Regions from separate parts of the Streptomyces sp. TG1A-8 genome, predicted to be linked through region 2. Evidence: riboswitches for the same ligand, from Rfam matches in the RefSeq annotation. Region 2 holds a riboswitch; each other region holds the start of a gene.
The links. A riboswitch is a leader RNA that binds a small molecule or an ion and turns the genes downstream of it on or off. The one in region 2 is predicted to bind thiamine pyrophosphate.
Positions count from the first base shown of each region.

Region 1: linked by a shared signal. The riboswitch ahead of thiO (glycine oxidase ThiO) and the one ahead of thiC (phosphomethylpyrimidine synthase ThiC) in region 2 are both predicted to bind thiamine pyrophosphate.
Region 3: linked by a shared signal. The riboswitch ahead of QQY24_RS08785 (thiamine ABC transporter substrate binding subunit) and the one ahead of thiC (phosphomethylpyrimidine synthase ThiC) in region 2 are both predicted to bind thiamine pyrophosphate.

Region 1 covers NZ_JASTLB010000001.1:5,185,686-5,192,541, forward strand. Annotated here, with positions in the region: gene pknB (Stk1 family PASTA domain-containing Ser/Thr kinase) at 1-1,322, opposite strand, end outside; gene QQY24_RS22775 (thiazole synthase) at 1,439-2,233, opposite strand; gene thiS (sulfur carrier protein ThiS) at 2,237-2,437, opposite strand; gene thiO (glycine oxidase ThiO) at 2,434-3,594, opposite strand; TPP riboswitch at 3,592-3,703, opposite strand; gene QQY24_RS22790 (NAD(P)/FAD-dependent oxidoreductase) at 3,854-5,095, shown strand; gene QQY24_RS22795 (Rv2175c family DNA-binding protein) at 5,204-5,569, shown strand; gene thiE (thiamine phosphate synthase) at 5,643-6,290, shown strand; gene metF (methylenetetrahydrofolate reductase [NAD(P)H]) at 6,484-6,856, shown strand, end outside.
Region 2 covers NZ_JASTLB010000001.1:3,741,956-3,748,811, reverse strand. Annotated here, with positions in the region: gene QQY24_RS16275 (hypothetical protein) at 64-924, shown strand; gene thiC (phosphomethylpyrimidine synthase ThiC) at 1,068-2,912, opposite strand; TPP riboswitch at 2,905-3,075, opposite strand; gene QQY24_RS16265 (YibE/F family protein) at 3,147-4,565, shown strand; gene QQY24_RS16260 (SsgA family sporulation/cell division regulator) at 4,691-5,128, opposite strand; gene QQY24_RS16255 (IclR family transcriptional regulator) at 5,227-5,970, opposite strand; gene QQY24_RS16250 (DUF5326 family protein) at 6,284-6,496, opposite strand; gene QQY24_RS16245 (cupin domain-containing protein) at 6,662-6,856, opposite strand, start outside.
Region 3 covers NZ_JASTLB010000001.1:2,131,074-2,137,929, reverse strand. Annotated here, with positions in the region: gene frr (ribosome recycling factor) at 1-393, shown strand, start outside; gene QQY24_RS08795 (phosphatidate cytidylyltransferase) at 393-1,544, shown strand; gene rlmN (23S rRNA (adenine(2503)-C(2))-methyltransferase RlmN) at 1,653-2,759, shown strand; TPP riboswitch at 2,802-2,908, shown strand; gene QQY24_RS08785 (thiamine ABC transporter substrate binding subunit) at 2,986-4,068, shown strand; gene QQY24_RS08780 (iron ABC transporter permease) at 4,137-5,738, shown strand; gene QQY24_RS08775 (ABC transporter ATP-binding protein) at 5,738-6,760, shown strand.

The DNA.
Region 1 (6,856 bases), 1.4 Mb from region 2:
GAGACGGTGAGCGTCACCGAGTCGTGGCTGCGGATCCGCGCCCCGGCCGCGGGGTCGGTGCCGATGACCGTGCCCCGCTGCACCGTGTCGCTGTACTCCCGCTCGACCTTGCGCACCTCCAGCCCGGCCGTCTCCAGCCGCGCCCGCGCCTGGGACTCCGTCTTGGTCAGCAGCGGCGGGACCTCGGTGAACTGCCCGGAGTTGATGTACCAGGCCCCGGCACCCACCCCGAGGACCACCAGCAGGGTGGCGACGACGGTGACGAGTCCGCGCCGGGGCCGCGCCAGCCGCCGCCGCGGCGGCACCGGCGGGACCTCCAGCCGGCTGGTGTGCCGGACGGCCGCCCGCGGGTCGTCCTCGCCGTCGACGGGCAGCGGCCGGGGCACGGTCAGCGAGCGCGGGATCACGCTCGTACGGTCCTCGGCGTTGTCGTGCCCGGCGGACAGCGCCTGCGGTGGCGGGGCGTCCAGCTCCTCGTCGGTGAGACCGGCGCGCGCCCGGAGCACCTCGCCGAGCAGACCGGCCGCGTCCTGCGGCCGGTCGTCCGGGGTGCGCGCGGTGGCCGAGGCGACCAGTTCGTCCAGCACCCCCGGCAGCCCCGGCACCAGCGCCGAGGGCGGCGGCACGTCCTGGTGGACGTGCTTGTAGAGGATCTGCGCGGGGGAGTCCCCGGCGTGCGGCTTGCCGCCGGTCAGCATCTCGTACAGGACGACGCCGCAGGCGTACACGTCGACGCGCGGGCCGGCGGCACCCTGCTCGACCTGCTCGGGCGCGAGGTACGACACGGTGCCCAGCACGGCGCCGGTGGTGCTGGTCACCGAGTCCACGGACCGCACGAGCCCGAAGTCGGCGACCTTCACCCGGCCGTCGTCCCCCACCAGCACGTTCTCCGGCTTCATGTCCCGGTGCACGAACCCGGCCCGGTGCGCGGCGCCGAGCGCGGCCAGCACCGGCTCCAGGATGTCCAGCGCCGCCCGCGGCTGCAGGGCGCCCCGCTCGCGCAGCACGTCCCGCAGGGTGCAGCCGGCGACGTACTCCATCGCCAGGTACACGTACGGCCCGTCGGTGCCCTGGTCGAAGACCTGCACCACGTTGGGGTGCGCCAGCCGGGCGACCGACTTGGCCTCCCGGATGAACCGCTCCACGAACGACCCGTCGGAGGCCAGCGCCGGGTGCATCACCTTGAGCGCGAGGACCCGGTCCAGACGGGTGTCCAGGGCCCGGTAGACCGTGGCCATCCCGCCGACCGCGATCCGCGCCTCGACGCGGTAACGGCCGTCGAGCACCTGCCCGACGAGGGGGTCCTGAAGGGTCGTATCCACGCAGGCGAGTCTACGAGGACGTGCCGGCCGGCTCCCCGGCGCGACCGGCTCGGCCGCCCCACTGCAGCCGACCTGTGACGCTTCCCCCGGAACCCGGGCAGGATCCCGGGCGCCGCTCAGAACGCGGGGCGCTCCGGATCGAGCGCGGCCAGGCCCTCGGCGGGGGACGACGCCCGCGCGAAGTGCCGCCGCGGGATCCGTCCGGCCAGCCGGGCCATCCTGCCCGCCTCCACCGCCCGCCGCATCGCCGCCGCCATCAGCTCGGGCTCCTGCGCCCGGGTCACGGCGGACGCGAGCATCACCCCCGCGCACCCCAGCTCCATCGCCAGCGCCGCGTCCGACGCCGTGCCGGCCCCCGCGTCCAGGATCACCGGCACCTGCGCCTGCTCCACGATCAGCTGGAAGTTGTGCGGGTTGCGGATCCCGAGCCCGGACCCGATCGGCGAGCCCAGCGGCATGACCGCCGCACAGCCCACGTCCTGCAGCCTCCGCGCGAGCACCGGGTCGTCATTGGTGTACGGCAGCACCGTGAACCCGTCGTCGACCAGCGTCTCCGCGGCCTCCAGCAGCTCCACCGGATCGGGCAGCAGGGTCCGCTCGTCGGCGATCACCTCCAGCTTGACCAGGTCCGTGCCGAGCGCCTCCCGGGCCAGCCGCGCGGTCAGCACGGCCTCCCCGGCGGTGAAGCAGCCGGCCGTGTTCGGCAGCACCCGGATGCCCAGCCGCTCCAGCACCGACAGCACCGAGCCGCGCACGCCGGGGTCGACCCGCCGCATGGCCACGGTGGTCAGTTCGGTGCCCGAGGCCACCAGGGCCCGCTCCAGCACCTCCGGGCTGGGCGCGCCGCCCGTGCCCATGATCAGCCGGGAGCCGAGGGGCACACCGCCGAGGACGAAGGGGTCGTCGGTCATCGGTCAGCCTCCCTGGACGGCGGTGAGGACTTCGACGCGGTCGCCCTCGGTGAGGACGGTGGCCGCCCACCGCGCGCGCGGGACGACCGTTTCGTTGACGGCGGCGGCCACCCCGGAGGGCGCCGCGGTCAGGGAGCGGACGAGGCCGTCGAGAGCGGTGCCCGCGGCGACCTCCCGGCGCTCGCCGTTGACGGAGACGTTCATGTGGGCAGCTCCGTGAGGACGGCGCCGAAACGCTTCGGCGTGAACGGGCGGGCCTCCTGCGGCAGCTCACCGGTGAGCAGCGCGTGCGCCAGGGCGTCACCGGTGACCGGGGTGAGCAGCACCCCGTTGCGGTAGTGCCCGGTGGCCAGCAGCAGCCCGTCCAGACCGCAGGGGCCCAGCAGCGGCGCGTTGTCCGGGGAACCGGGGCGCAGTCCGGCCCGGGTCTCGGTCAGGGGCAGCTCGGTGATCCCCGGCACCAGCTCGTGGGCGTCGCGCAGCAGCGCGTACACGCCGCCGGCCGTCACGGTCGTGTCCCAGCCCAGCTCCTCGCTGGTCGCGCCGACGACCAGCTCGCCGTTCTCCCGGGGCACCAGGTAGACCTGGCTGCCGCGCACCACGGCCCGCACGGTGCGGCTCAGGAACGGCGCGTACCGGCGCGGCACCGTCAGCCGCAGCACCTGGCCCTTCACCGGCCGCACCGCGGGCAGGACCTCGTCCGGGACGCCCGCCAGGCGCCCGCTCAGGCTCCCGGCCGCCAGCACCACCTGTCCGGCGGCCAGCCCGGTGCCGTCCGCCGTGGTGACACCCGAGGCGCGCCCGCGCACCACGTCGAGGCGCTCGGCCCAGGACCGGTGGAACACCACCCCGGCCCGCTCGCAGGCGGCCAGCAGCGCCGCCGCGAGCCGCCGCGGGTCCACCTGGTGGTCGCCGTTGACCCGCAGCCCCCCGCGCACCCCGGGCGCGAGCATCGGCTCCAGCCGCCGGCACTCCCGGCCCGACAGCCACACCGACTCCAGGCCCGCGCGCCGCTGGAGGGCGTGCAGTTCGCGCAGCTGGGCGCGGTCGTCGGCGTCCAGCGCGACGGCGAGCGTGCCGCAGCGGCGGTAGCCGAGGTCGTGGCCGGTCAGCCCGGTCAGCTCGGCCGTGAAGTCCGGCCAGCGGCGGACGGACTCCAGGTTGAGGGCGAGCAGGGTCTCCTCGCCGTAGTGCAGCTCCGAGACCGCGGCCAGCATCCCCGCCGCGACCCGCGCGGCCCCGCCGCCGGGCTCAGGGTCCACCACGGCCGCGGCGAGCCCGCGCTGCGCGGCCCGCCAGGCCGTGACCAGGCCGATGATCCCGCCCCCGATGACGAGGACGTCGGACGTACGTGACGACATGGGCGTCCAGCCCCTCCCTTCGCCGGCATGACCCGGATCAGGTTCGTACGGTCGGAGGCCGCCAGCCTCCCTCTCAGCCCGGTGCGTCCGGGCTCCCGCGAGTGCTCGTGCGTGGCCACCCTAGCCCGCGGGGCGCGCCACCCGTAAGGGAGCCCGCCCCCCGGGCGGCGGCCGGCGGGACGTCCGGTGCGAGCGGTGCGGAACGGGTCACGGAGCACGCCCGCTGACGCACGGTGCGTCACCTGGCTATGGTGACCGGGTGAGCGAGCAGACACCGCACGAGGGCGCGGCACCGCAGCGGCGCGTGGTCGTCGCCGGCGCGGGCATGGCCGGGGTGCAGACCGCGGTCGCCCTGCGCGAGCAGGGCTTCACGGGCACCGTGACCCTGATCGGCGCCGAGCCCCACCAGCCCTACGACCGGCCGCCGCTGTCCAAGGCCGTGCTGCTCGGCAAGGCCGAGGGCTCCGCCTTCGACGTCGACTTCGACGCACTCGGCATCGAACTGCGGCTCGGCTGCGAGGTGCTGGGCGTGCGCCCCGCCGACCGCGAGCTGGACACCGGGGCCGGTCCCGTCCCCTACGACGTGCTGGTCCTGGCCACCGGTGCCGAGCCGATCCGGCTGCCGGGCACCGAGGGTGTGCCCGGCGTGCACCTGCTGCGCACCCTGGACGACGCCGAACGGCTGCGGCCCGTACTGGCCCGCCAGCACGACGTCGTGGTCGTCGGCGCCGGCTGGATCGGCGCCGAGTTCGCCACGGCCGCCCGCGAGGCGGGCTGCGCGGTGACCGTCGTGGAGGCCGCCGACCGGCCGCTGGCCGGCGCGCTGCCCGCCGAGGTGGCCGCGCCCATGGCGGCCTGGTACGCCGACAGCGGCGCCGACCTGCGCACCCACGCGCGCGTGGAGCGCGTCGAGGCCGGCGCGGTGGTGCTCGCCGACGGCACCCGGCTGCCCGCCGGCGCCGTCGTGGTCGGCGTCGGCGCCCGTCCCGCCACCGCCTGGCTGGCCGGCTCCGGCATCGAACTGGGCGCCCACGGCGAGGTCCTGGCCGACGACCGGCTGCGCACCAGCGCCGAGGACGTGTACGCGGTCGGCGACTGCGTCTCCTTCCCCTCCGCCCGGTACGGTGCGCGGCTGCTGGTCCACCACTGGGACAACGCCCTGCAGGGCCCCCGCACGGTGGCCGCGGACATCCTCGGCGAGACGCCCCGGACCTACGACCCGGTGCCGTACTTCTGGTCCGAGCAGTTCGGCCGGTTCGTGCAGTACGCCGGCCACCACGCCGGCGCCGACCGCACGGTGTGGCGCGGCGACCCGGCCGGGCCCGCCTGGACGGTGTGCTGGCTGCGCGAGGACCGGCTGGTCGCCCTGCTCGCGGTCGGCCGGCCCCGCGACCTGGCCCAGGGCAGACGGCTGATCGAGGCGGGCCGCCGCATGGACGGGGACGCGCTGGCCGACCCGGCCCGGCCGCTGAAGGAGACCACCGCCGACGGCGGGGCCTGACACGGCCGCCGGACCCCGCCCGTCCCGCGTCGGCGGGACCCGGGGCGTGTCCGCCGGGTGGCCCGGTCCGGTTTCCGGCTGTCGGCGGGGGATGGCAGGCTTGTTCCCGTGACCGAGATTGACGCAAAGATCGATGCTCTCGTCCCCGCCTGGCTCACCCTCCCCGACATCGCCGAGGTGCTCGGCGTCGAGGTGACGCGTGTGCGGCAGCTGGTCAAGGACGGCCAGCTGATCGCCGTGCGCCGGGGGGAGAACCGGGCGCTGCACGTCCCCGCCGCCTTCATCGACGGGGACAAGGTCGTCAAGGGCCTGTCCGGGACCCTGACGCTCCTGCGGGACGACGGCTTCACCGACGAAGAGATGCTGGAGTGGCTCTTCACCCCCGACCCGACCCTGCCCGGCACCCCCGCGCAGGCCCTGAGCGAGAATCGCGGCACGGAGGTGAAGCGCCGCGCCCAGGCGCTCGCCGTCTGACCGGCCCGCACCACCGGTGGCGTACGGGCCCGGCCCGTACGCCACCGGCACACCGACCACGGGGGACCCAGCGATGTCCGACACCGCCCGCGCCCGGCTCGCCGGCGCCCGCCTCTACCTGTGCACGGACGCCCGGCGCCGCCAGGGCGACCTCGCCGCGTTCCTCGACGCGGTCCTGGCCGGCGGTGTCGACGTGGTGCAGCTGCGAGACAAGGGCATGGAGGCCGCCGAGGAGCTGGAGCACCTCGCGGTGTTCGCCGAGGCCTGCGCCCGGCACGGCAAGCTGCTCGCGGTCAACGACCGGGCCGACGTCGCCCACGCCGCCCGCTCCGACGTCCTGCACCTGGGCCAGGGCGACCTCCCGGTCCCCGCGGCCCGCGCCGTCCTCGGCCCCGACGTCCTGATAGGCCGTTCCACGCACGCCGAGCCCGAGGCCGCCGCGGCGGCCGTCCAGGAGGGCGTGGACTACTTCTGCACCGGCCCCTGCTGGCCCACCCCCACCAAGCCCGGCCGCCCCGCCCCCGGCCTCGGCCTGGTCCGGTACGCCGCCTCCCTCGGCACCGCCCGGCCCTGGTTCGCCATCGGCGGCATCGACCTGGACAACCTGGACGAAGTGCTGGAGGCGGGCGCCCGCAGGGTCGTCGTGGTCCGCGCGATCACCGAAGCCGACGACCCCGGGGCCGCGGCGGCGGAGTTCGCCGAGCGGCTGCGGCAGGTCTAGGGCCCTCCGTTCGGAGCGGGCCGGAGCGGGCCGGACCGGGGAGCGGGGTGCGGTGCCGGACCCCGCGAGTCCGGCGGGATCCGTGAGGGAGGACCCCGGGCGGGCTGTCCAAGGGATGGACGGGAAACCGGCAATCAGGGCGAAATCCCGCCGTTCTGTTGGGGGACCGTCCGCCCCTGGCTAACCTGCGGGTATGGCCCTCGGAACCGCATCCACCAGGACGGACCGCGCACGCACCGTGCGTGAGATCCTCGCCGCCGGCAAGACGACGTACTCGTTCGAGTTCTACGCGCCGAAGACCCCCAAGGGCGAGCGGAACCTGTGGAACGCGCTGCGCAGGGTCGAGGCGGTGGCCCCCGACTTCGTCTCCGTCACCTACGGGGCCGGCGGTTCCACCCGCACGACCACGGTCAGGGAGACCCAGCAGATCGTCGTCGACACGACGCTCACGCCGGTCGCCCACCTCACCGCGGTCGACCACTCCATCGCCGAACTGCGCAACATCATCGGCCAGTACGCGGACGCCGGTATCCGCAACATGCTCGCCGTGCGCGGCGACCCGCCCG
Region 2 (6,856 bases):
CCCCTCCGTTCCTGCCCGACGGCTCGCCGTCGGGCGAGCCCCAGCCCCACGGCGCACCGGGGGATGCACATGAACAGTGTTCCGCAGCATCTGCTGAGCGAGGACCGCCGGGAACTCGAGCGGCTCCTCGACGAGGCGCTGCGCTCCGCACCGCACCGGCCCGAACTGGCCGCTGTCGGGCGGCGGCTCAGTCCCGGGCAACTACGCGCCATGGCGCTCGGCGCCACCGAGCTGATCACGGCGGCCGCGGCGACCGAGTACCAGCACTACGTCGAGGTCCGCGGACAACTGCGCCGTCCGGCCCCTTCCGTCTCCTCCACCGCCCACGCCCCCGCCCCCACGCAGACGGGCCCGGGGACGCCGGACCCCGTCACCGCCCTCGGCGGACCCGCCGGGGCCACCGGCGCCGGTGCCCTGGCCGTCATGGCGGTCCTGGCCCCCGTCCTCGCCGGCACCGCAGCCGTGATCTTCCTGCTCGTCGGTTACCTCCTGAAGGCGCTGGAGCCCCACCAGGCCTTCGCCCGGACCCTGCTCACCGCCGGATGGGTCTTCGGCGCCGTGGCCGCGGTCGCGATCCTCGTGGCCGGTGCCGGGCTGCTGCTCACCGCCCTGCGCAACGGAGCCTCGGCCGAGGCCGTGGACCACGACCAGGCGAGCCACGAGGTGGCCAGGGCGAGGGAGGCCTGGCGGGAGGCCCTGCTGGAGCGGGGCATCCTGCCGTTCCTGCAGGACGCACTCGCCCAGCCCGGTGCGGACGCCCCGCACCGCACGGGCCCTTCCGCACCAACCGGCCGGATGCCCCGCCTGGGCTACGGCCGCCCCGGCTTCAGCAGCCCCGAGAAGGGCTCGGCCTCCCGCCCGAGCTTCACCGGGCCGGACTACACGAGCCCCGACTTCGGCGGCCCGGAGCACCAGCCGGAATAGCCCGCCGCCCGCCGGACCACGGCTGCGCGGTCACTGCGGCCTGCCCGCGACTTGCGCCCCGTCAAGGGGTGTCACGAGCCCGGACCAGCCGTGCGGCGCCACCCCGGCCGACCGCAGTTGCGCGGCGGGGGGCGGCACGCGTCTCACTCGGTGATCGGCAGATAGACCCGGTTGCCCGCGGCCGCGAACTCCTTCGACTTCTGCGCCATGCCCTCCTCGATCTCCACCCGGCTGCCGCCGTGTTCGCGCCGGATGTCCTGCGAGATCTTCATCGAGCAGAACTTCGGCCCGCACATGGAGCAGAAGTGGGCCGTCTTGGCGGGCTCGGCCGGCAGCGTCTCGTCATGGAACTCCCTGGCCGTGTCCGGGTCCAGGGCGAGGTTGAACTGGTCCTCCCACCGGAACTCGAACCGGGCGTCGGACAGCGCGTCGTCCCACTCCTGCGCACCCGGGTGCCCCTTGGCCAGGTCGGCTGCGTGAGCGGCGATCTTGTAGGTGATGACACCGGTCTTGACGTCGTCCCGGTTGGGCAGGCCCAGGTGCTCCTTGGGCGTGACGTAACAGAGCATCGCCGTGCCCCACCAGGCGATCATCGCCGCACCGATGCCGGAGGTGATGTGGTCGTAGGCCGGGGCGATGTCGGTGGTCAGCGGGCCGAGCGTATAGAACGGAGCTTCATCACAGATCTCCTGCTGAAGGTCGATGTTCTCCTTGATCTTGTGCATCGGGACGTGACCGGGGCCCTCGATCATCGTCTGTACGTGAAAACGCCTGGCGATCCGGTTGAGTTCCCCGAGGGTGCGCAATTCGGCGAACTGCGCCTCGTCGTTGGCGTCCGCGATGGAGCCGGGCCGCAGGCCGTCGCCCAGCGAGTACGTGACGTCGTAGGCGGCGAGGATCTCGCAGAGTTCCTCGAAGTTCTCGTACAGGAACGACTCCTTGTGGTGCGCCAGGCACCACGCGGCCATGATCGAACCACCGCGCGAGACGATGCCGGTCTTGCGGTTGGCGGTGAGCGGCACATACGCCAGGCGTACGCCCGCATGGACGGTCATGTAGTCCACGCCCTGCTCGGCCTGCTCGATGACCGTGTCCTTGTAGATGTCCCAGGTCAGTTCCTCGGCCTTGCCGTCGACCTTCTCCAGCGCCTGGTAGAGCGGCACCGTGCCGATGGGGACGGGGGAGTTGCGCAGCACCCACTCGCGGGTGGTGTGGATGTTGCGGCCGGTGGAGAGGTCCATGACCGTGTCGGCGCCCCAGCGGGTCGCCCAGGTCATCTTCTCGACCTCCTCCTCGATGGAGGAGGTGACCGCGGAGTTGCCGATGTTGGCGTTGACCTTCACCAGGAACCGCTTACCGATGATCATCGGCTCGATCTCCGGGTGGTTGACGTTGGCCGGCAGCACCGCGCGGCCCGCCGCGATCTCCTCGCGCACCACCTCGGGAGCGACGTTCTCGCGGATGGCCACGTACTCCATCTCGGGCGTGACCTCGCCCCGGCGCGCGTACGCGAGCTGTGTGACCGCGCGGCCGTCGCACCCGCGCCGGGGCTGGCGCGGGCGTCCGGGGAACACGGCGTCCAGATTGCGCAGGCCACCGCGCGGCGAGGTGTGCTTGATGCCGTCGTCCTCGGGACGGACGGGACGGCCCGCGTACTCCTCGGTGTCGCCGCGGGCGATGATCCAGTTCTCCCGCAACGGCGACAGGCCCCTGCGGACATCGGTGTCGACGTGTGGATCGGTGTACGGGCCGGATGTGTCGTACAGGGTGACCGACTGACCGTTGGTGAGGTGCACCTGACGAACCGGCACGCGCATGTCGGGGCGCGAACCCTCGACATACGCCTTGTGCCAGCCGATGGACCTCCCGACCTCCCCCTTCGAGGAAGCGTCCGGCGAGCCGGCCACCGCCCCGTTCGCCGATCCGTTCACCGATCCGTTCACCGTGTCCTGAGTGGAGACAGGCGTGTGTGCGTCCTTGTTGGTCATGAGACCTACTCCCTACGCCGGCATTACCCGGTAACAGGTTCGGCGGTCGACGCAGCGGTTTCCGTCTGCCGATGTTCCGCGGAATCCAGTTCCACGTGAAACATTGCAATACGGAGGTCAGCGCCCTCTCAGCCCGGTGCTCCGAGCTCCCGCGTGTGCAAAGGTGCCCCCACGCTAGCGTCATTGCTGGCGCGGTGAACAGAGGGCCCCTGTCGTTCTTGCGATGATCGGTCGGTGACCACGATGGAGCAGTACCCGTACCCGCCCTCCGAGCCGCCCCGCCAGGGCGGCTCCGGACAGGACGGCGGACACGGTCACGACCACGGACACGGCGGTCAGGAGAGCGGCGCCGGGCCGGGCCATTCGCACAGTCATGCCCATGGACCCGCCGCTCCGGTCTCCCAACACCTGCGCAAGGTCATCGCAGCGATCCTGATTCCGTTCACGGCGGCCGTCGTGGTGGGGCTGCTGGTGCTCTGGCCGGGCGGAGCCCCGTCCCACAAGCGGTCCGGTGTCGGCTTCGACCGCCAGACGCAGCAGGCCACGGTCACCCAGGTCGTCGCGGTGAGCTGCAAATCGGTCAACGCCTCAAGCGGTACTCCGACCGGTGACACCGCCACCGCCGAGGGCACCTCCGCGGTGGCGGAGGCGGACGGCACCTGCAAGAAGGCGACGGTCCGGGTCGACACCGGAGAGGACCGGGGCCGTGAGTTCACCGAGATCGTGCAACCCGATCAGACACGGCAGATGCACCAGGGTGAGAAGGTCGTGGTCGCCTACGAGCCCTCGGCGCCGAAGGACCTGCAGTACTCGGTCACCGACGTGAACCGGAAGTTCCCCATGGTGCTGCTCGCCGGCATCTTCGCGCTCGCGGTCGTGGTGGTGGGCCGCATCCGTGGCGTCATGGCGCTGGTCGCACTGGCCGTCAGCTTCCTGGTGCTGACCCTCTTCATCCTGCCGGCCATACTGCAGGGGTCGAACCCCTTGCTCGTGGCCGTCGTCGGATCGAGCGCGATCATGCTCATCGCGCTCTACATGTGCCACGGCCTGTCGGCGCGCACGTCGGTCGCTGTGCTCGGCACGCTGGTCTCCCTGCTGCTGATCGGCATCCTCGGCTCGGAGTTCATCGGCTGGGCCGCGCTCACCGGCAACACGGACGACAACACCGGTCTGATCCACGGGCTGTACCCGTCGATCGACATGAGCGGCCTGCTGCTGGCCGGCGTCATCATCGGTTCACTGGGCGTCCTGGACGACGTGACGGTGACCCAGACCTCAGCGGTCTGGGAGTTGCACGAGGCCAATCCGGCGATGGGCTGGCGCGGACTGTACCGGGCGGGCATCCGGATCGGCCGTGACCACATCGCGTCCGTGGTCAACACCCTCGTGCTCGCCTATGCCGGTGCGGCGCTCCCGCTGCTGCTGCTCTTCTCGATCGCGCAGAGCAGCGTGGGGACGGTGGCCAACAGCGAGCTGGTGGCGGAGGAGATCGTGCGCACGCTGGTGGGTTCGATCGGTCTGGTCGCCTCGGTACCGGTGACCACCGCACTCGCCGCGCTGGTGGTGGCGGCCGACCGTCCCGGACCGCCCGCGGCCGCCGGGGCGCAGCCCGCTCCGGCACGCGGGGGCAGGGGCCGGCGCCGGAAGCGGTGACCGGGGCCAGGGCCCTTTCGGAGCCAGGGTCCTTTCGGAGCCGTGCGCCGGGAACCTCTACAGGAGCGTTCCTGCACAGGTTCCACACGGTGCGCCGGAGCGCCCGGGCACCGCTGCCGTAACCTTCAGCCGGCGTTCTGCTCCTCGGCCAGGATGCGGTCCAGAGCCTCGTCGAGGTGGGCGTCGAAGTCCGCCAGCGCCCCCTCCTGACCGAGCGGTACGAGTTTGTCCGTGCGGTCGAGGAATGCCACGAGCGGCGGAGCCGAGGAGCGGAACAACGCCTGGTCGCTGCCGACCTGGAGCCGGATCAGCACCTCGCCCAGCACCTCCGCGTCGGCGGGGGCGATGTGCACGTCTCCCTCTCCGCACGGACGACCGACCCCGTCGACCAGCAACTCGCGACCGAACGCCCAGGTCACCGGGGCATCACCGGGCAGGTGGAAGGTCAGCCGCACGGCATAGGGATCGGAGGCCTCATAGCACAACTCCACGGGGATGCGGAAGGAGAGCTCCTCGGACACGAGAAAGCTCATCATGACCTCTGCCTGTACGGACTCACGCATCGCCTACCCCGTCGTATGACGTCGACTGGCCGGGATTGATCCCTGTGACCGAGTTCAATCTAGCTGAACGTATACACCAGATCACAAGGAGTGAGTTTTCAAATGCTGATAGAGAGCGTCAGCGCGCCCAGTTGCCGGCCGATCCCGGCCTGCAGCCGCCGGGCCGCGGGCAGCAGCCGGTCGGCGTGATGGGCGGGGAGGGAGAGCGCCATCGTGGCCGCCGTGGTGCCGACGGTGATCGGAACGGCTGCGCAGACCGTCCCCAGTGCGTACTCCTGGCGCTCCACCACCGGCTCCATGCGGGGCATCCTGGCCAGTCGCTGCAGCAGAGCGTGGTTGTCCCGCACGGTGTACGGCGTGAGGGACCGCACCGGGTAGCGGGCGAGATGGTCGCGCCGCGCGTCCTCGTCCAATTGGGAGAGCAGGCACTGCCCGATCGCGTGGGCGTGCCCCGTCTCGCGGAAGTCGGCCCACTCCTCGGCCGCGGGAGTCTCCCGCGAGTCGGAGACGCACCGGACCTCGATCTCGCCGTCCCGGTACATCGCGTAGTACACCGGCGCACCGATGAGATCGCGCCAGTGCGCGAGGGTGTCGGCCACCGTGCTGCGCCGCTTCTGCCGCGCTCCGCCGCTGCTCAGCCGTTCGGCCGCGTCACCGAGGAAGAACAGTCCCTTCTCGCGGCGCAGGTAGCCCTCGTGCACGAGCGTGCGCAACAGGTGGTAGGTGGTGGGCAGCGCCAGGCCGGTGACCCGGGCGAGTTGTTTGGCCGGGGCGCCGTACTCGTACGCGGCGACGGTCTCCAGCAGGCGCATCGCGCGCTGCACCGATCCGATGAGGGTCATGGCGTGCGGTCCGGGGACGGCCGCGGCCGGCGGCCGCTGCGCGGGAGGTGCGCAGGAGCGCGGCGGCGTGGGGGGTGCGTGGGATTCTGCCGGTGCGGTGTCGACCGTGGCCAAGGGGTCACTCCCGGAGCGAGGTGGGGCGGCCCGTGCGAGGAGACACGCGGGTGGGGGTGCGCCGCCCGCGGGGTCCCGGGCCCCGCGTGGGATTCGGACTCTAACGGCCCGCCACCGCGTGCAGACGGCCTGCCGGGGAAACTTCCCTCCCCCGGGGGAACCGGCGCCGTCCGTTACCGTTCGCCGGCTCCCGCCTCCCTCACCAGTCGCTGCGCGACCAGGAGTTGGACATGAACTTCCGCACGATGTAGATCAGTCCGCCGACCAGGGCGACGAAGACCAGCACCTTGAAGAGCAGGGCGATCACGAAACCGACCACGGTCGCTATCAGGCCGCCGAACACGACCAGGGCGATGACCGGCACCGCGACCCACTTCACCCACCACGGCAGCCCAGCGAAGATCGCTCGCATAGCCCTCGTCCTTTGCTCTCGGCGGCGTCCGCGGTCCTGCTCCGTGCTGTCGTGGACGCCGTTCTCGGTGTCTGCCTCGATGCTAGGACCGTCAGAGGTCCCGCGGGGGCGCCGTGTCCCCCGTCCTCCCCTGACCCGCCCCCTAGGGAACCCCGAGGCCGGGGCTCAGGCCTCGGGGGGAGAGAACACGACCAGGACCCGCAGGTCTTCGCTGATGTGGTGGAACTTGTGGGCGACTCCGGCCGGCACGTACACGACGCTGCCCCGCGCCACCTGAGTGGTCTCCAGACCGACCGTGATCGACGCCCGGCCGCTGACGACGAAGTACACCTCGTCCTGGTCGTGCGGCTTCTGCGGGTC
Region 3 (6,856 bases), 1.6 Mb from region 2:
TCGTTCTCCGTGCCGGAGCCGCGCATGGCGGTCGTGACCCCGTTCGACAAGAGCGCGCTGCGCAACATCGAGCAGGCGATCCGCGATTCCGACCTGGGCGTCAACCCCAGCAACGACGGCAACATCATCCGGGTGGTGTTCCCCGAGCTGACCGAGGAGCGCCGCCGCGAGTACATCAAGGTCGCCAAGGGCAAGGGTGAGGACGCCAAGGTCTCCATCCGCTCGGTGCGCCGCAAGGCCAAGGACGCGATCGACAAGCTGATCAAGGACGGCGAGGTCGGCGAGGACGAGGGCCGCCGCGCGGAGAAGGAGCTGGACGACACCACGGCGAAGTACGTCGCCCAGGTGGACGAGCTCCTGAAGCACAAGGAAGCGGAGCTGCTCGAAGTCTGATGAGCGACTCTTCCTGGGGAGCGCCACCGCCCGCCGGGCAGGCCGGGTACTGGGGGCCCGCGCAACGCGGGCCCGTCCAGGGGGCCGCCCCGGCGGGTCCCGCGTACGATGCGCCTGAGGCGCCGCAGCAGACCCGCCCCATGCCCGTCGTGTCCGACGCGCCTCCGTACGGCGCGGACCGGGACGGCGGCCGGGGGGCGGCTCGCCCGGGTGGCCCCCCGTACCCGGACCAGGCGTTCCGCGACGGGACGTTCCGAGCCCAGACGTACCGAGCCCAGAGGCAGAATCCGGAGCCCATGTCCGACGCCCCGCAGCCGGCCCCCGCGCCGCAGAAGAAGAGCGCGGGCCGTGACCTGGGCGCGGCCATAGGTGTCGGCGCCGGGCTCGGTGTGGTGATCATCGCGTCCCTGTTCGTCGTCAAGGCCGTGTTCGTCGGCGTCATCGCGGTCGCCGTGGTCGTGGGCCTGTGGGAGCTGACCAGCAGGCTGCAGGAGCGCAAGGGCATCAAGGCGCCGCTGGTGCCGCTCGCCGTCGGCGGTGCGGCGATGGTGGTCGCCGGGTACGTCCGCGGTGCCGAGGGCGCCTGGGTCGCCATGGCGCTGACCGCGCTGGCCGTGCTGGTCTGGCGGATGACGGAACCGCCGGAGGGCTACCTCAAGGACGTCACCGCGGGCCTGTTCGCGGCCTTCTACGTGCCCTTCCTGGCCACGTTCGTCGCGCTGCTGCTCACCGCCGACGACGGTCCCCGGCGTGTCCTGACCTTCCTGGTCCTGACGGTCGTCAGTGACACCGGCGCCTACGCCGTCGGCTGGCGCTTCGGCCGGAACAAGCTGGCCCCGCGCATCAGTCCCGGCAAGACCCGCGAGGGCCTGCTCGGCGCGGTGCTGTTCGCCACGGTCGCGGGGGCGCTGTGCATGCAGTTCCTGATCGACGACGGCGCCTGGTGGCAGGGACTGCTGCTGGGCCTGGCGGTCGCGGCCAGTGCCACGCTGGGCGACCTGGGCGAGTCCATGATCAAGCGGGACCTGGGCATCAAGGACATGGGCGCCCTGCTCCCCGGTCACGGCGGCATCATGGACCGCCTGGACTCCCTGCTGCCGACGGCCCCGGTGGTGTGGCTGCTGATGGTCGTGTTCGTCGGCTCCGCCTGAGCCGCGCGCGCCACGGCTTGCGGGCCCCCTCCTGCTCGGCAGGGCGGGGCCCGCTGCCGTGGCCGGCCCGCACGGGCCCGCGATTCGATCTGCGACACTGGGAGCACCATGCCCAAGCCCGGAGAACTCACTTTCGTCGCCCCGCGCGGAGCCAAGAAGCCGCCGCGGCACCTCGCCGACCTCACGCCCGCCGAGCGCAAGGACGCCGTGGCCGGGATCGGTGAGAAGCCGTTCCGTGCCAAGCAGCTCTCGCAGCACTACTTCGCGCGGTACGCGCACGACCCCGAGCAGTGGACCGACATCCCCGCCGGGTCGCGCGGCAAGCTCCAGGAGGCGCTGTTCCCCGAGCTGATGACCGTCGTGCGGCACCTGTCGACCGACCAGGGCACCACGCGCAAGACGCTGTGGCGGCTGTTCGACGGCACGCTCGTGGAGTCGGTGCTGATGCGCTACCCGGACCGGGTGACCATGTGCATCAGCTCGCAGGCCGGGTGCGGGATGAACTGCCCCTTCTGCGCCACCGGACAGGCGGGCCTGGACCGGAACCTGTCCACCGCCGAGATCGTCCACCAGATCGTGGACGGGATGCGGGCGCTGCGCGACGGCGAGGTGCCCGGCGGCCCGGCGCGGCTGTCCAACATCGTCTTCATGGGGATGGGCGAGCCGCTCGCCAACTACAAGCGCGTCGTCGGTGCCGTCCGGGCGCTCACCGATCCCGCGCCGGACGGGCTCGGGCTGTCGCAGCGCGGGATCACGGTCTCCACCGTCGGACTGGTGCCGGCCATCCACCGCTTCGCCGACGAGGGCTTCAAGTGCCGGCTGGCGATCTCCCTGCACGCCCCCGACGACGAGCTGCGCGACACCCTCGTCCCCGTGAACACGCGGTGGAAGGTGCGCGAGGTGCTCGACGCCGGCTTCGAGTACGCGGAGAAGACGGGCCGCCGGCTGTCGATCGAGTACGCGCTCATTCGGGACATCAACGACCAGGCCTGGCGCGGCGACCGGCTCGGACGACTGCTCAGGGGCAGGCCCGTGCACGTCAACCTCATCCCGCTCAACCCGACGCCGGGCTCCCGGTGGACCGCCTCGCGGCCCGAGGACGAGAAGGCGTTCGTGGAGGCCGTCGCGGCCCACGGGGTGCCGGTGACCATCCGGGACACCCGGGGACAGGAGATCGACGGGGCCTGTGGTCAGCTGGCGGCCACCGAGCGGTAACCTGAGCCCGTCACCACAACTTCATACCAGCCGTACATCTGCATATTCCGACAGGGGAGCGCCACAGCGCTGAGAGTGCGGCAACCGGCCGCAGACCCTCTGAACCTCGCCCAGGTCATTCTGGGTAGGAAGTTCGGTCACCACTCAAGCTGTTGCGCCCCGTCCGGCCTCCGCCGAGGCCGGACGGGGCCGCGTCTCTTCCTGGCCAACCCCAGGAGGACATCCAGTGCACACCAAGACCTTCGTGGCCGTGGCCGCCGGGCTCGGGCTGATCGCGCTGCCGGCACTGGCCGGCTGCGGCAGCGCGGACGCCGGCGGAGCGGGCGGTTCCAAGACCGTCACCCTGGTCAGCCACGACTCGTGGGCCGTCTCCAAGAGCGTCCTCAAGGACTTCGAGAAGCGGTCCGGGTACACGGTCCGGGTCCTGAAGGACGGCGACGCCGGGCAGGCCGTCAACAAGGCGATCCTGACCAAGGACCACCCGCAGGGCGACGTCTTCTTCGGCGTCGACAACACACTGCTGTCCCGCGCCCTCGACAACGGCCTGTTCCAGCCGTACGAGGCGAAGGGCCTCGACCGGGTCGGCGCCGCCTACCAGCTCGACCGGGCCCGGCACCGCGTCACGCCCGTCGACTACGGCGACATCTGCGTCAACTACGACAAGGCGTACTTCAACGAGCACAAGCTGGCCCCGCCGCAGACCTTCGCCGACCTCGCGAAGCCCGCGTACAAGAACCTCCTCGTCACCGAGAACGCCGCCACCTCCTCGCCCGGCCTCGGCTTCCTGCTCGGCAGCGCCGCACGGTTCGGCGGGACCGGCTGGCCGGAGTACTGGCAGAAGCTCAAGGCCAACGGCGTCAAAGTGGTCGACGGCTGGGAACAGGCCTACGACCAGGAGTTCTCCGGCTCGGCCGGAGGCCGCAAGGCCGGCGGCGACCGGCCGCTGGTGGTGTCGTACGCCTCCTCCCCGCCCGCCGAGGTGATCTACGCCGCGAAGCGGCCCCGCACCGCCCCGACCGGCGTGGCGGCCGGCACCTGCTTCCGGCAGGTCGAGTTCGCCGGGCTGCTGAGCCACGCGGGGAACCCCAAGGGCGGCAAGGCGTTCCTCGACTTCCTGCTGTCCGGGGAGTTCCAGCGGGACATGCCGCTGAACATGTTCGTCTACCCGGTGGTGGAGGGCACCGCGGTGCCCGCCGACTTCACGCGGTACGGGCCCGCCGCCGAGGACCCCGAGACCATGTCCCCCGGCACCATCGCCGCCAACCGCGATCAGTGGGTCAAGTCGTGGACGTCGCTCGTACTGAAGTAGCCGGAGCGGCGCCCGGCGCGGCCCCCCGCAGGGGCGGCCGCACGGGGAGCGCGGCGCGGCTCGGCCTCATGGCCCCGCCCGTCGCGTTCTTCGCGGTGTTCTTCGCCTGGCCCGTGGCCGCGATCGTGGCACGCGGGCTGAGGGCCGACGGCGCCTGGCAGTTCGGGCGGATGGCGGACGTGGTCACCCGGCCGGACATCCGGCACGTGCTGTGGTTCACCGGCTGGCAGGCGCTCGCCTCCACCGCCCTCACCCTGCTGGCCGCCCTGCCCGCCGCCTACGTCTTCGCCCGCCTCGACTTCCCCGGCAGACAACTGCTGCGGGCCGTCGTCACGGTCCCGTTCGTGCTGCCGACCGTCGTCGTCGGCACCGCCTTCCTGGCCCTGGTCGGGCGCGGCGGGCTGCTGGACGAGCTGTGGGGGGTACGGCTGGACACCACGGTGTGGGCGATCCTGCTGGCCCACGTCTTCTTCAACTACGCGGTCGTCGTCCGCACCGTCGGCGGGCTGTGGGCCCAGCTCGACCCCCGGCAGGAGGAGGCCGCCCGGATGCTCGGCGCGTCCGCGGCCAAGGCCTGGCGGCAGGTGGTCCTGCCCGCCCTGGCGCCCGCCGTGGCCGCCGCCGCACTGATGGTCTTCCTGTTCACCTTCACCTCCTTCGGCGTGGTGCAGATCCTCGGCGGCCCCACCTTCGCCACGCTCGAAGTGGAGATCTACCGGCAGACCTCCGAGGTCTTCGACCTGACCACGGCCGCGGTGCTCACCGTCGTGCAGTTCGCCGCGGTGGGCGCCGTCCTGGTCGTGCACGCCCGGACCGTCCGCCGGCGCGAGAGCGCGCTGCACCTGGTCGACGCCTCGGTGACCGCGCGCCGGCCGCGCGGGGCCGGACAGTGGACGCTGCTCGTCTCGGTCCTCGCCACCGTCGCGCTGCTGCTGGTGCTGCCGCTGGCCGTGCTCGTCGGGCGCTCCCTCGACGCGTCCGGCTTCGGCTACTACCGGGCGCTGACGCGCACCGACGGCGGCACCTTCCTGGTGGCTCCGCTGCACGCCGTGTGGACCTCGCTCCAGTACGCCGCCGCCGCCACGGCCATCGCCGTGCTGATCGGCGGCCTCGCCGCCGCCGCACTGGCCCGCCGGGACGCCGGACGGCTGGTGCGCGGCTTCGACGCGCTGCTGATGCTGCCGCTCGGCGTCTCCGCCGTGACCGTCGGCTTCGGCTTCCTGATCGCGCTGGACAGGCCGCCGCTGGACCTGCGCCAGTCGTGGGTCCTCGTCCCGCTCGCCCAGGCGCTGGTCGGTGTCCCCTTCGTGGTGCGGACCATGCTGCCCGTGCTGCGGGCGGTGGACGGGCGGCTGCGGGAGGCGGCGGCCGTGCTCGGGGCGTCGCCCCGGCGGGTGTGGCGGGAGGTCGACCTGCCGCTGGTGCGCAGGGCGCTGCTGGTCGCGGCCGGGTTCGCGTTCGCCGTCTCCCTCGGCGAGTTCGGGGCGACGGTGTTCATCGCGCGCCCGGACGACCCGACGCTCCCGGTCGCCGTGGCCCGGCTGCTGAGCCGGCCCGGGGACCTCAACTACGGGCAGGCGATGGCCCTGTCCACGATCCTCATGGTGGTGTGCGCGCTCGCCCTGCTCGTCCTGGAGCGGCTGCGCACCGACCGGGCGGGGGAGTTCTGATGCTGCTGAGCCTGGAGGCGGCGACCGTGCGGTTCGGCGGACGGCCCGCGCTCGACGCGGTCGGCCTCGACGTGGCCGAGCACGAGGTGGTGTGCGTGCTCGGGCCCAGCGGCAGTGGCAAGTCGACCCTGCTCAGGGTGGTGGCCGGACTCCAGCCGCTGGAGCGCGGGCGGGTGCTGCTGGACGGCCGGGACCAGGCGGGCGTGCCCGCGCACCGGCGGGAGGTGGGGCTGATGTTCCAGGACCACCAGCTCTTCCCGCAGCGGGACGTGGGGGGCAACGTGGCGTTCGGGCTGCGGATGCGCGGGGTGCCGAGGGACGAACGGGACGCGGAGACCGGCCGGCTGCTGGAGCTGGTCGGGCTGCCCGGCGCCGCCCGGCGCGCCGTGGCCGCGCTGTCCGGCGGCGAGCAGCAGCGGGTGGCCCTCGCCCGGGCGCTCGCGCCCCGGCCGCGGCTGCTGATGCTGGACGAGCCGCTGGGCCAGCTCGACCGCTCGCTGCGGGAGCGGCTGGTGGTCGAACTCCGCGAGCTGTTCGGCCGGCTGGGCACCACCGTGCTCGCCGTCACGCACGACCAGGGCGAGGCGTTCGCCCTGGCCGACCGGGTGGTGGTGATGCGGGAGGGGCGGATCGCCCAGTCCGGCACGCCCCTGGAGGTGTGGCAGCGCCCGGCGGACGAGTTCGTGGCCCGTTTCCTCGGCTTCGACAACGTGGTCGCGGCGAACGTCGCCGGCACGGCCGCGGACACCCCGTGGGGCAAGCTGCCGGTGCCCGGCGGTTCCCCGCAGGGCAGCCGTCCGCTGCTGGTCCGGCCCGCCGGAGTACGGCTGGTGCCGGCCGGCCAGGGCCTGCCCTGCACGGTGACGGCCCGTACCTTCAGGGGCACCCACGTGGCCGTCCGCCTCCGGCCCCATGACGGCGGCCCGCACCTGGAGGCGGCCTGCACGCTCGGGGACGCGCCGGAGACCGGGGCCGGCGTGGACGTCGCGTTCGACGTGGGCGACGTCGTCGTGCTGGACTGACCGGCGCGGCCTCCCGGGCGGCCCCCGCCCCCGCCCGCGTACGGCACACCACCGCGGCCCGCCCCCGGGGGCACCGGGACGAGGGGCGGGCCGCGG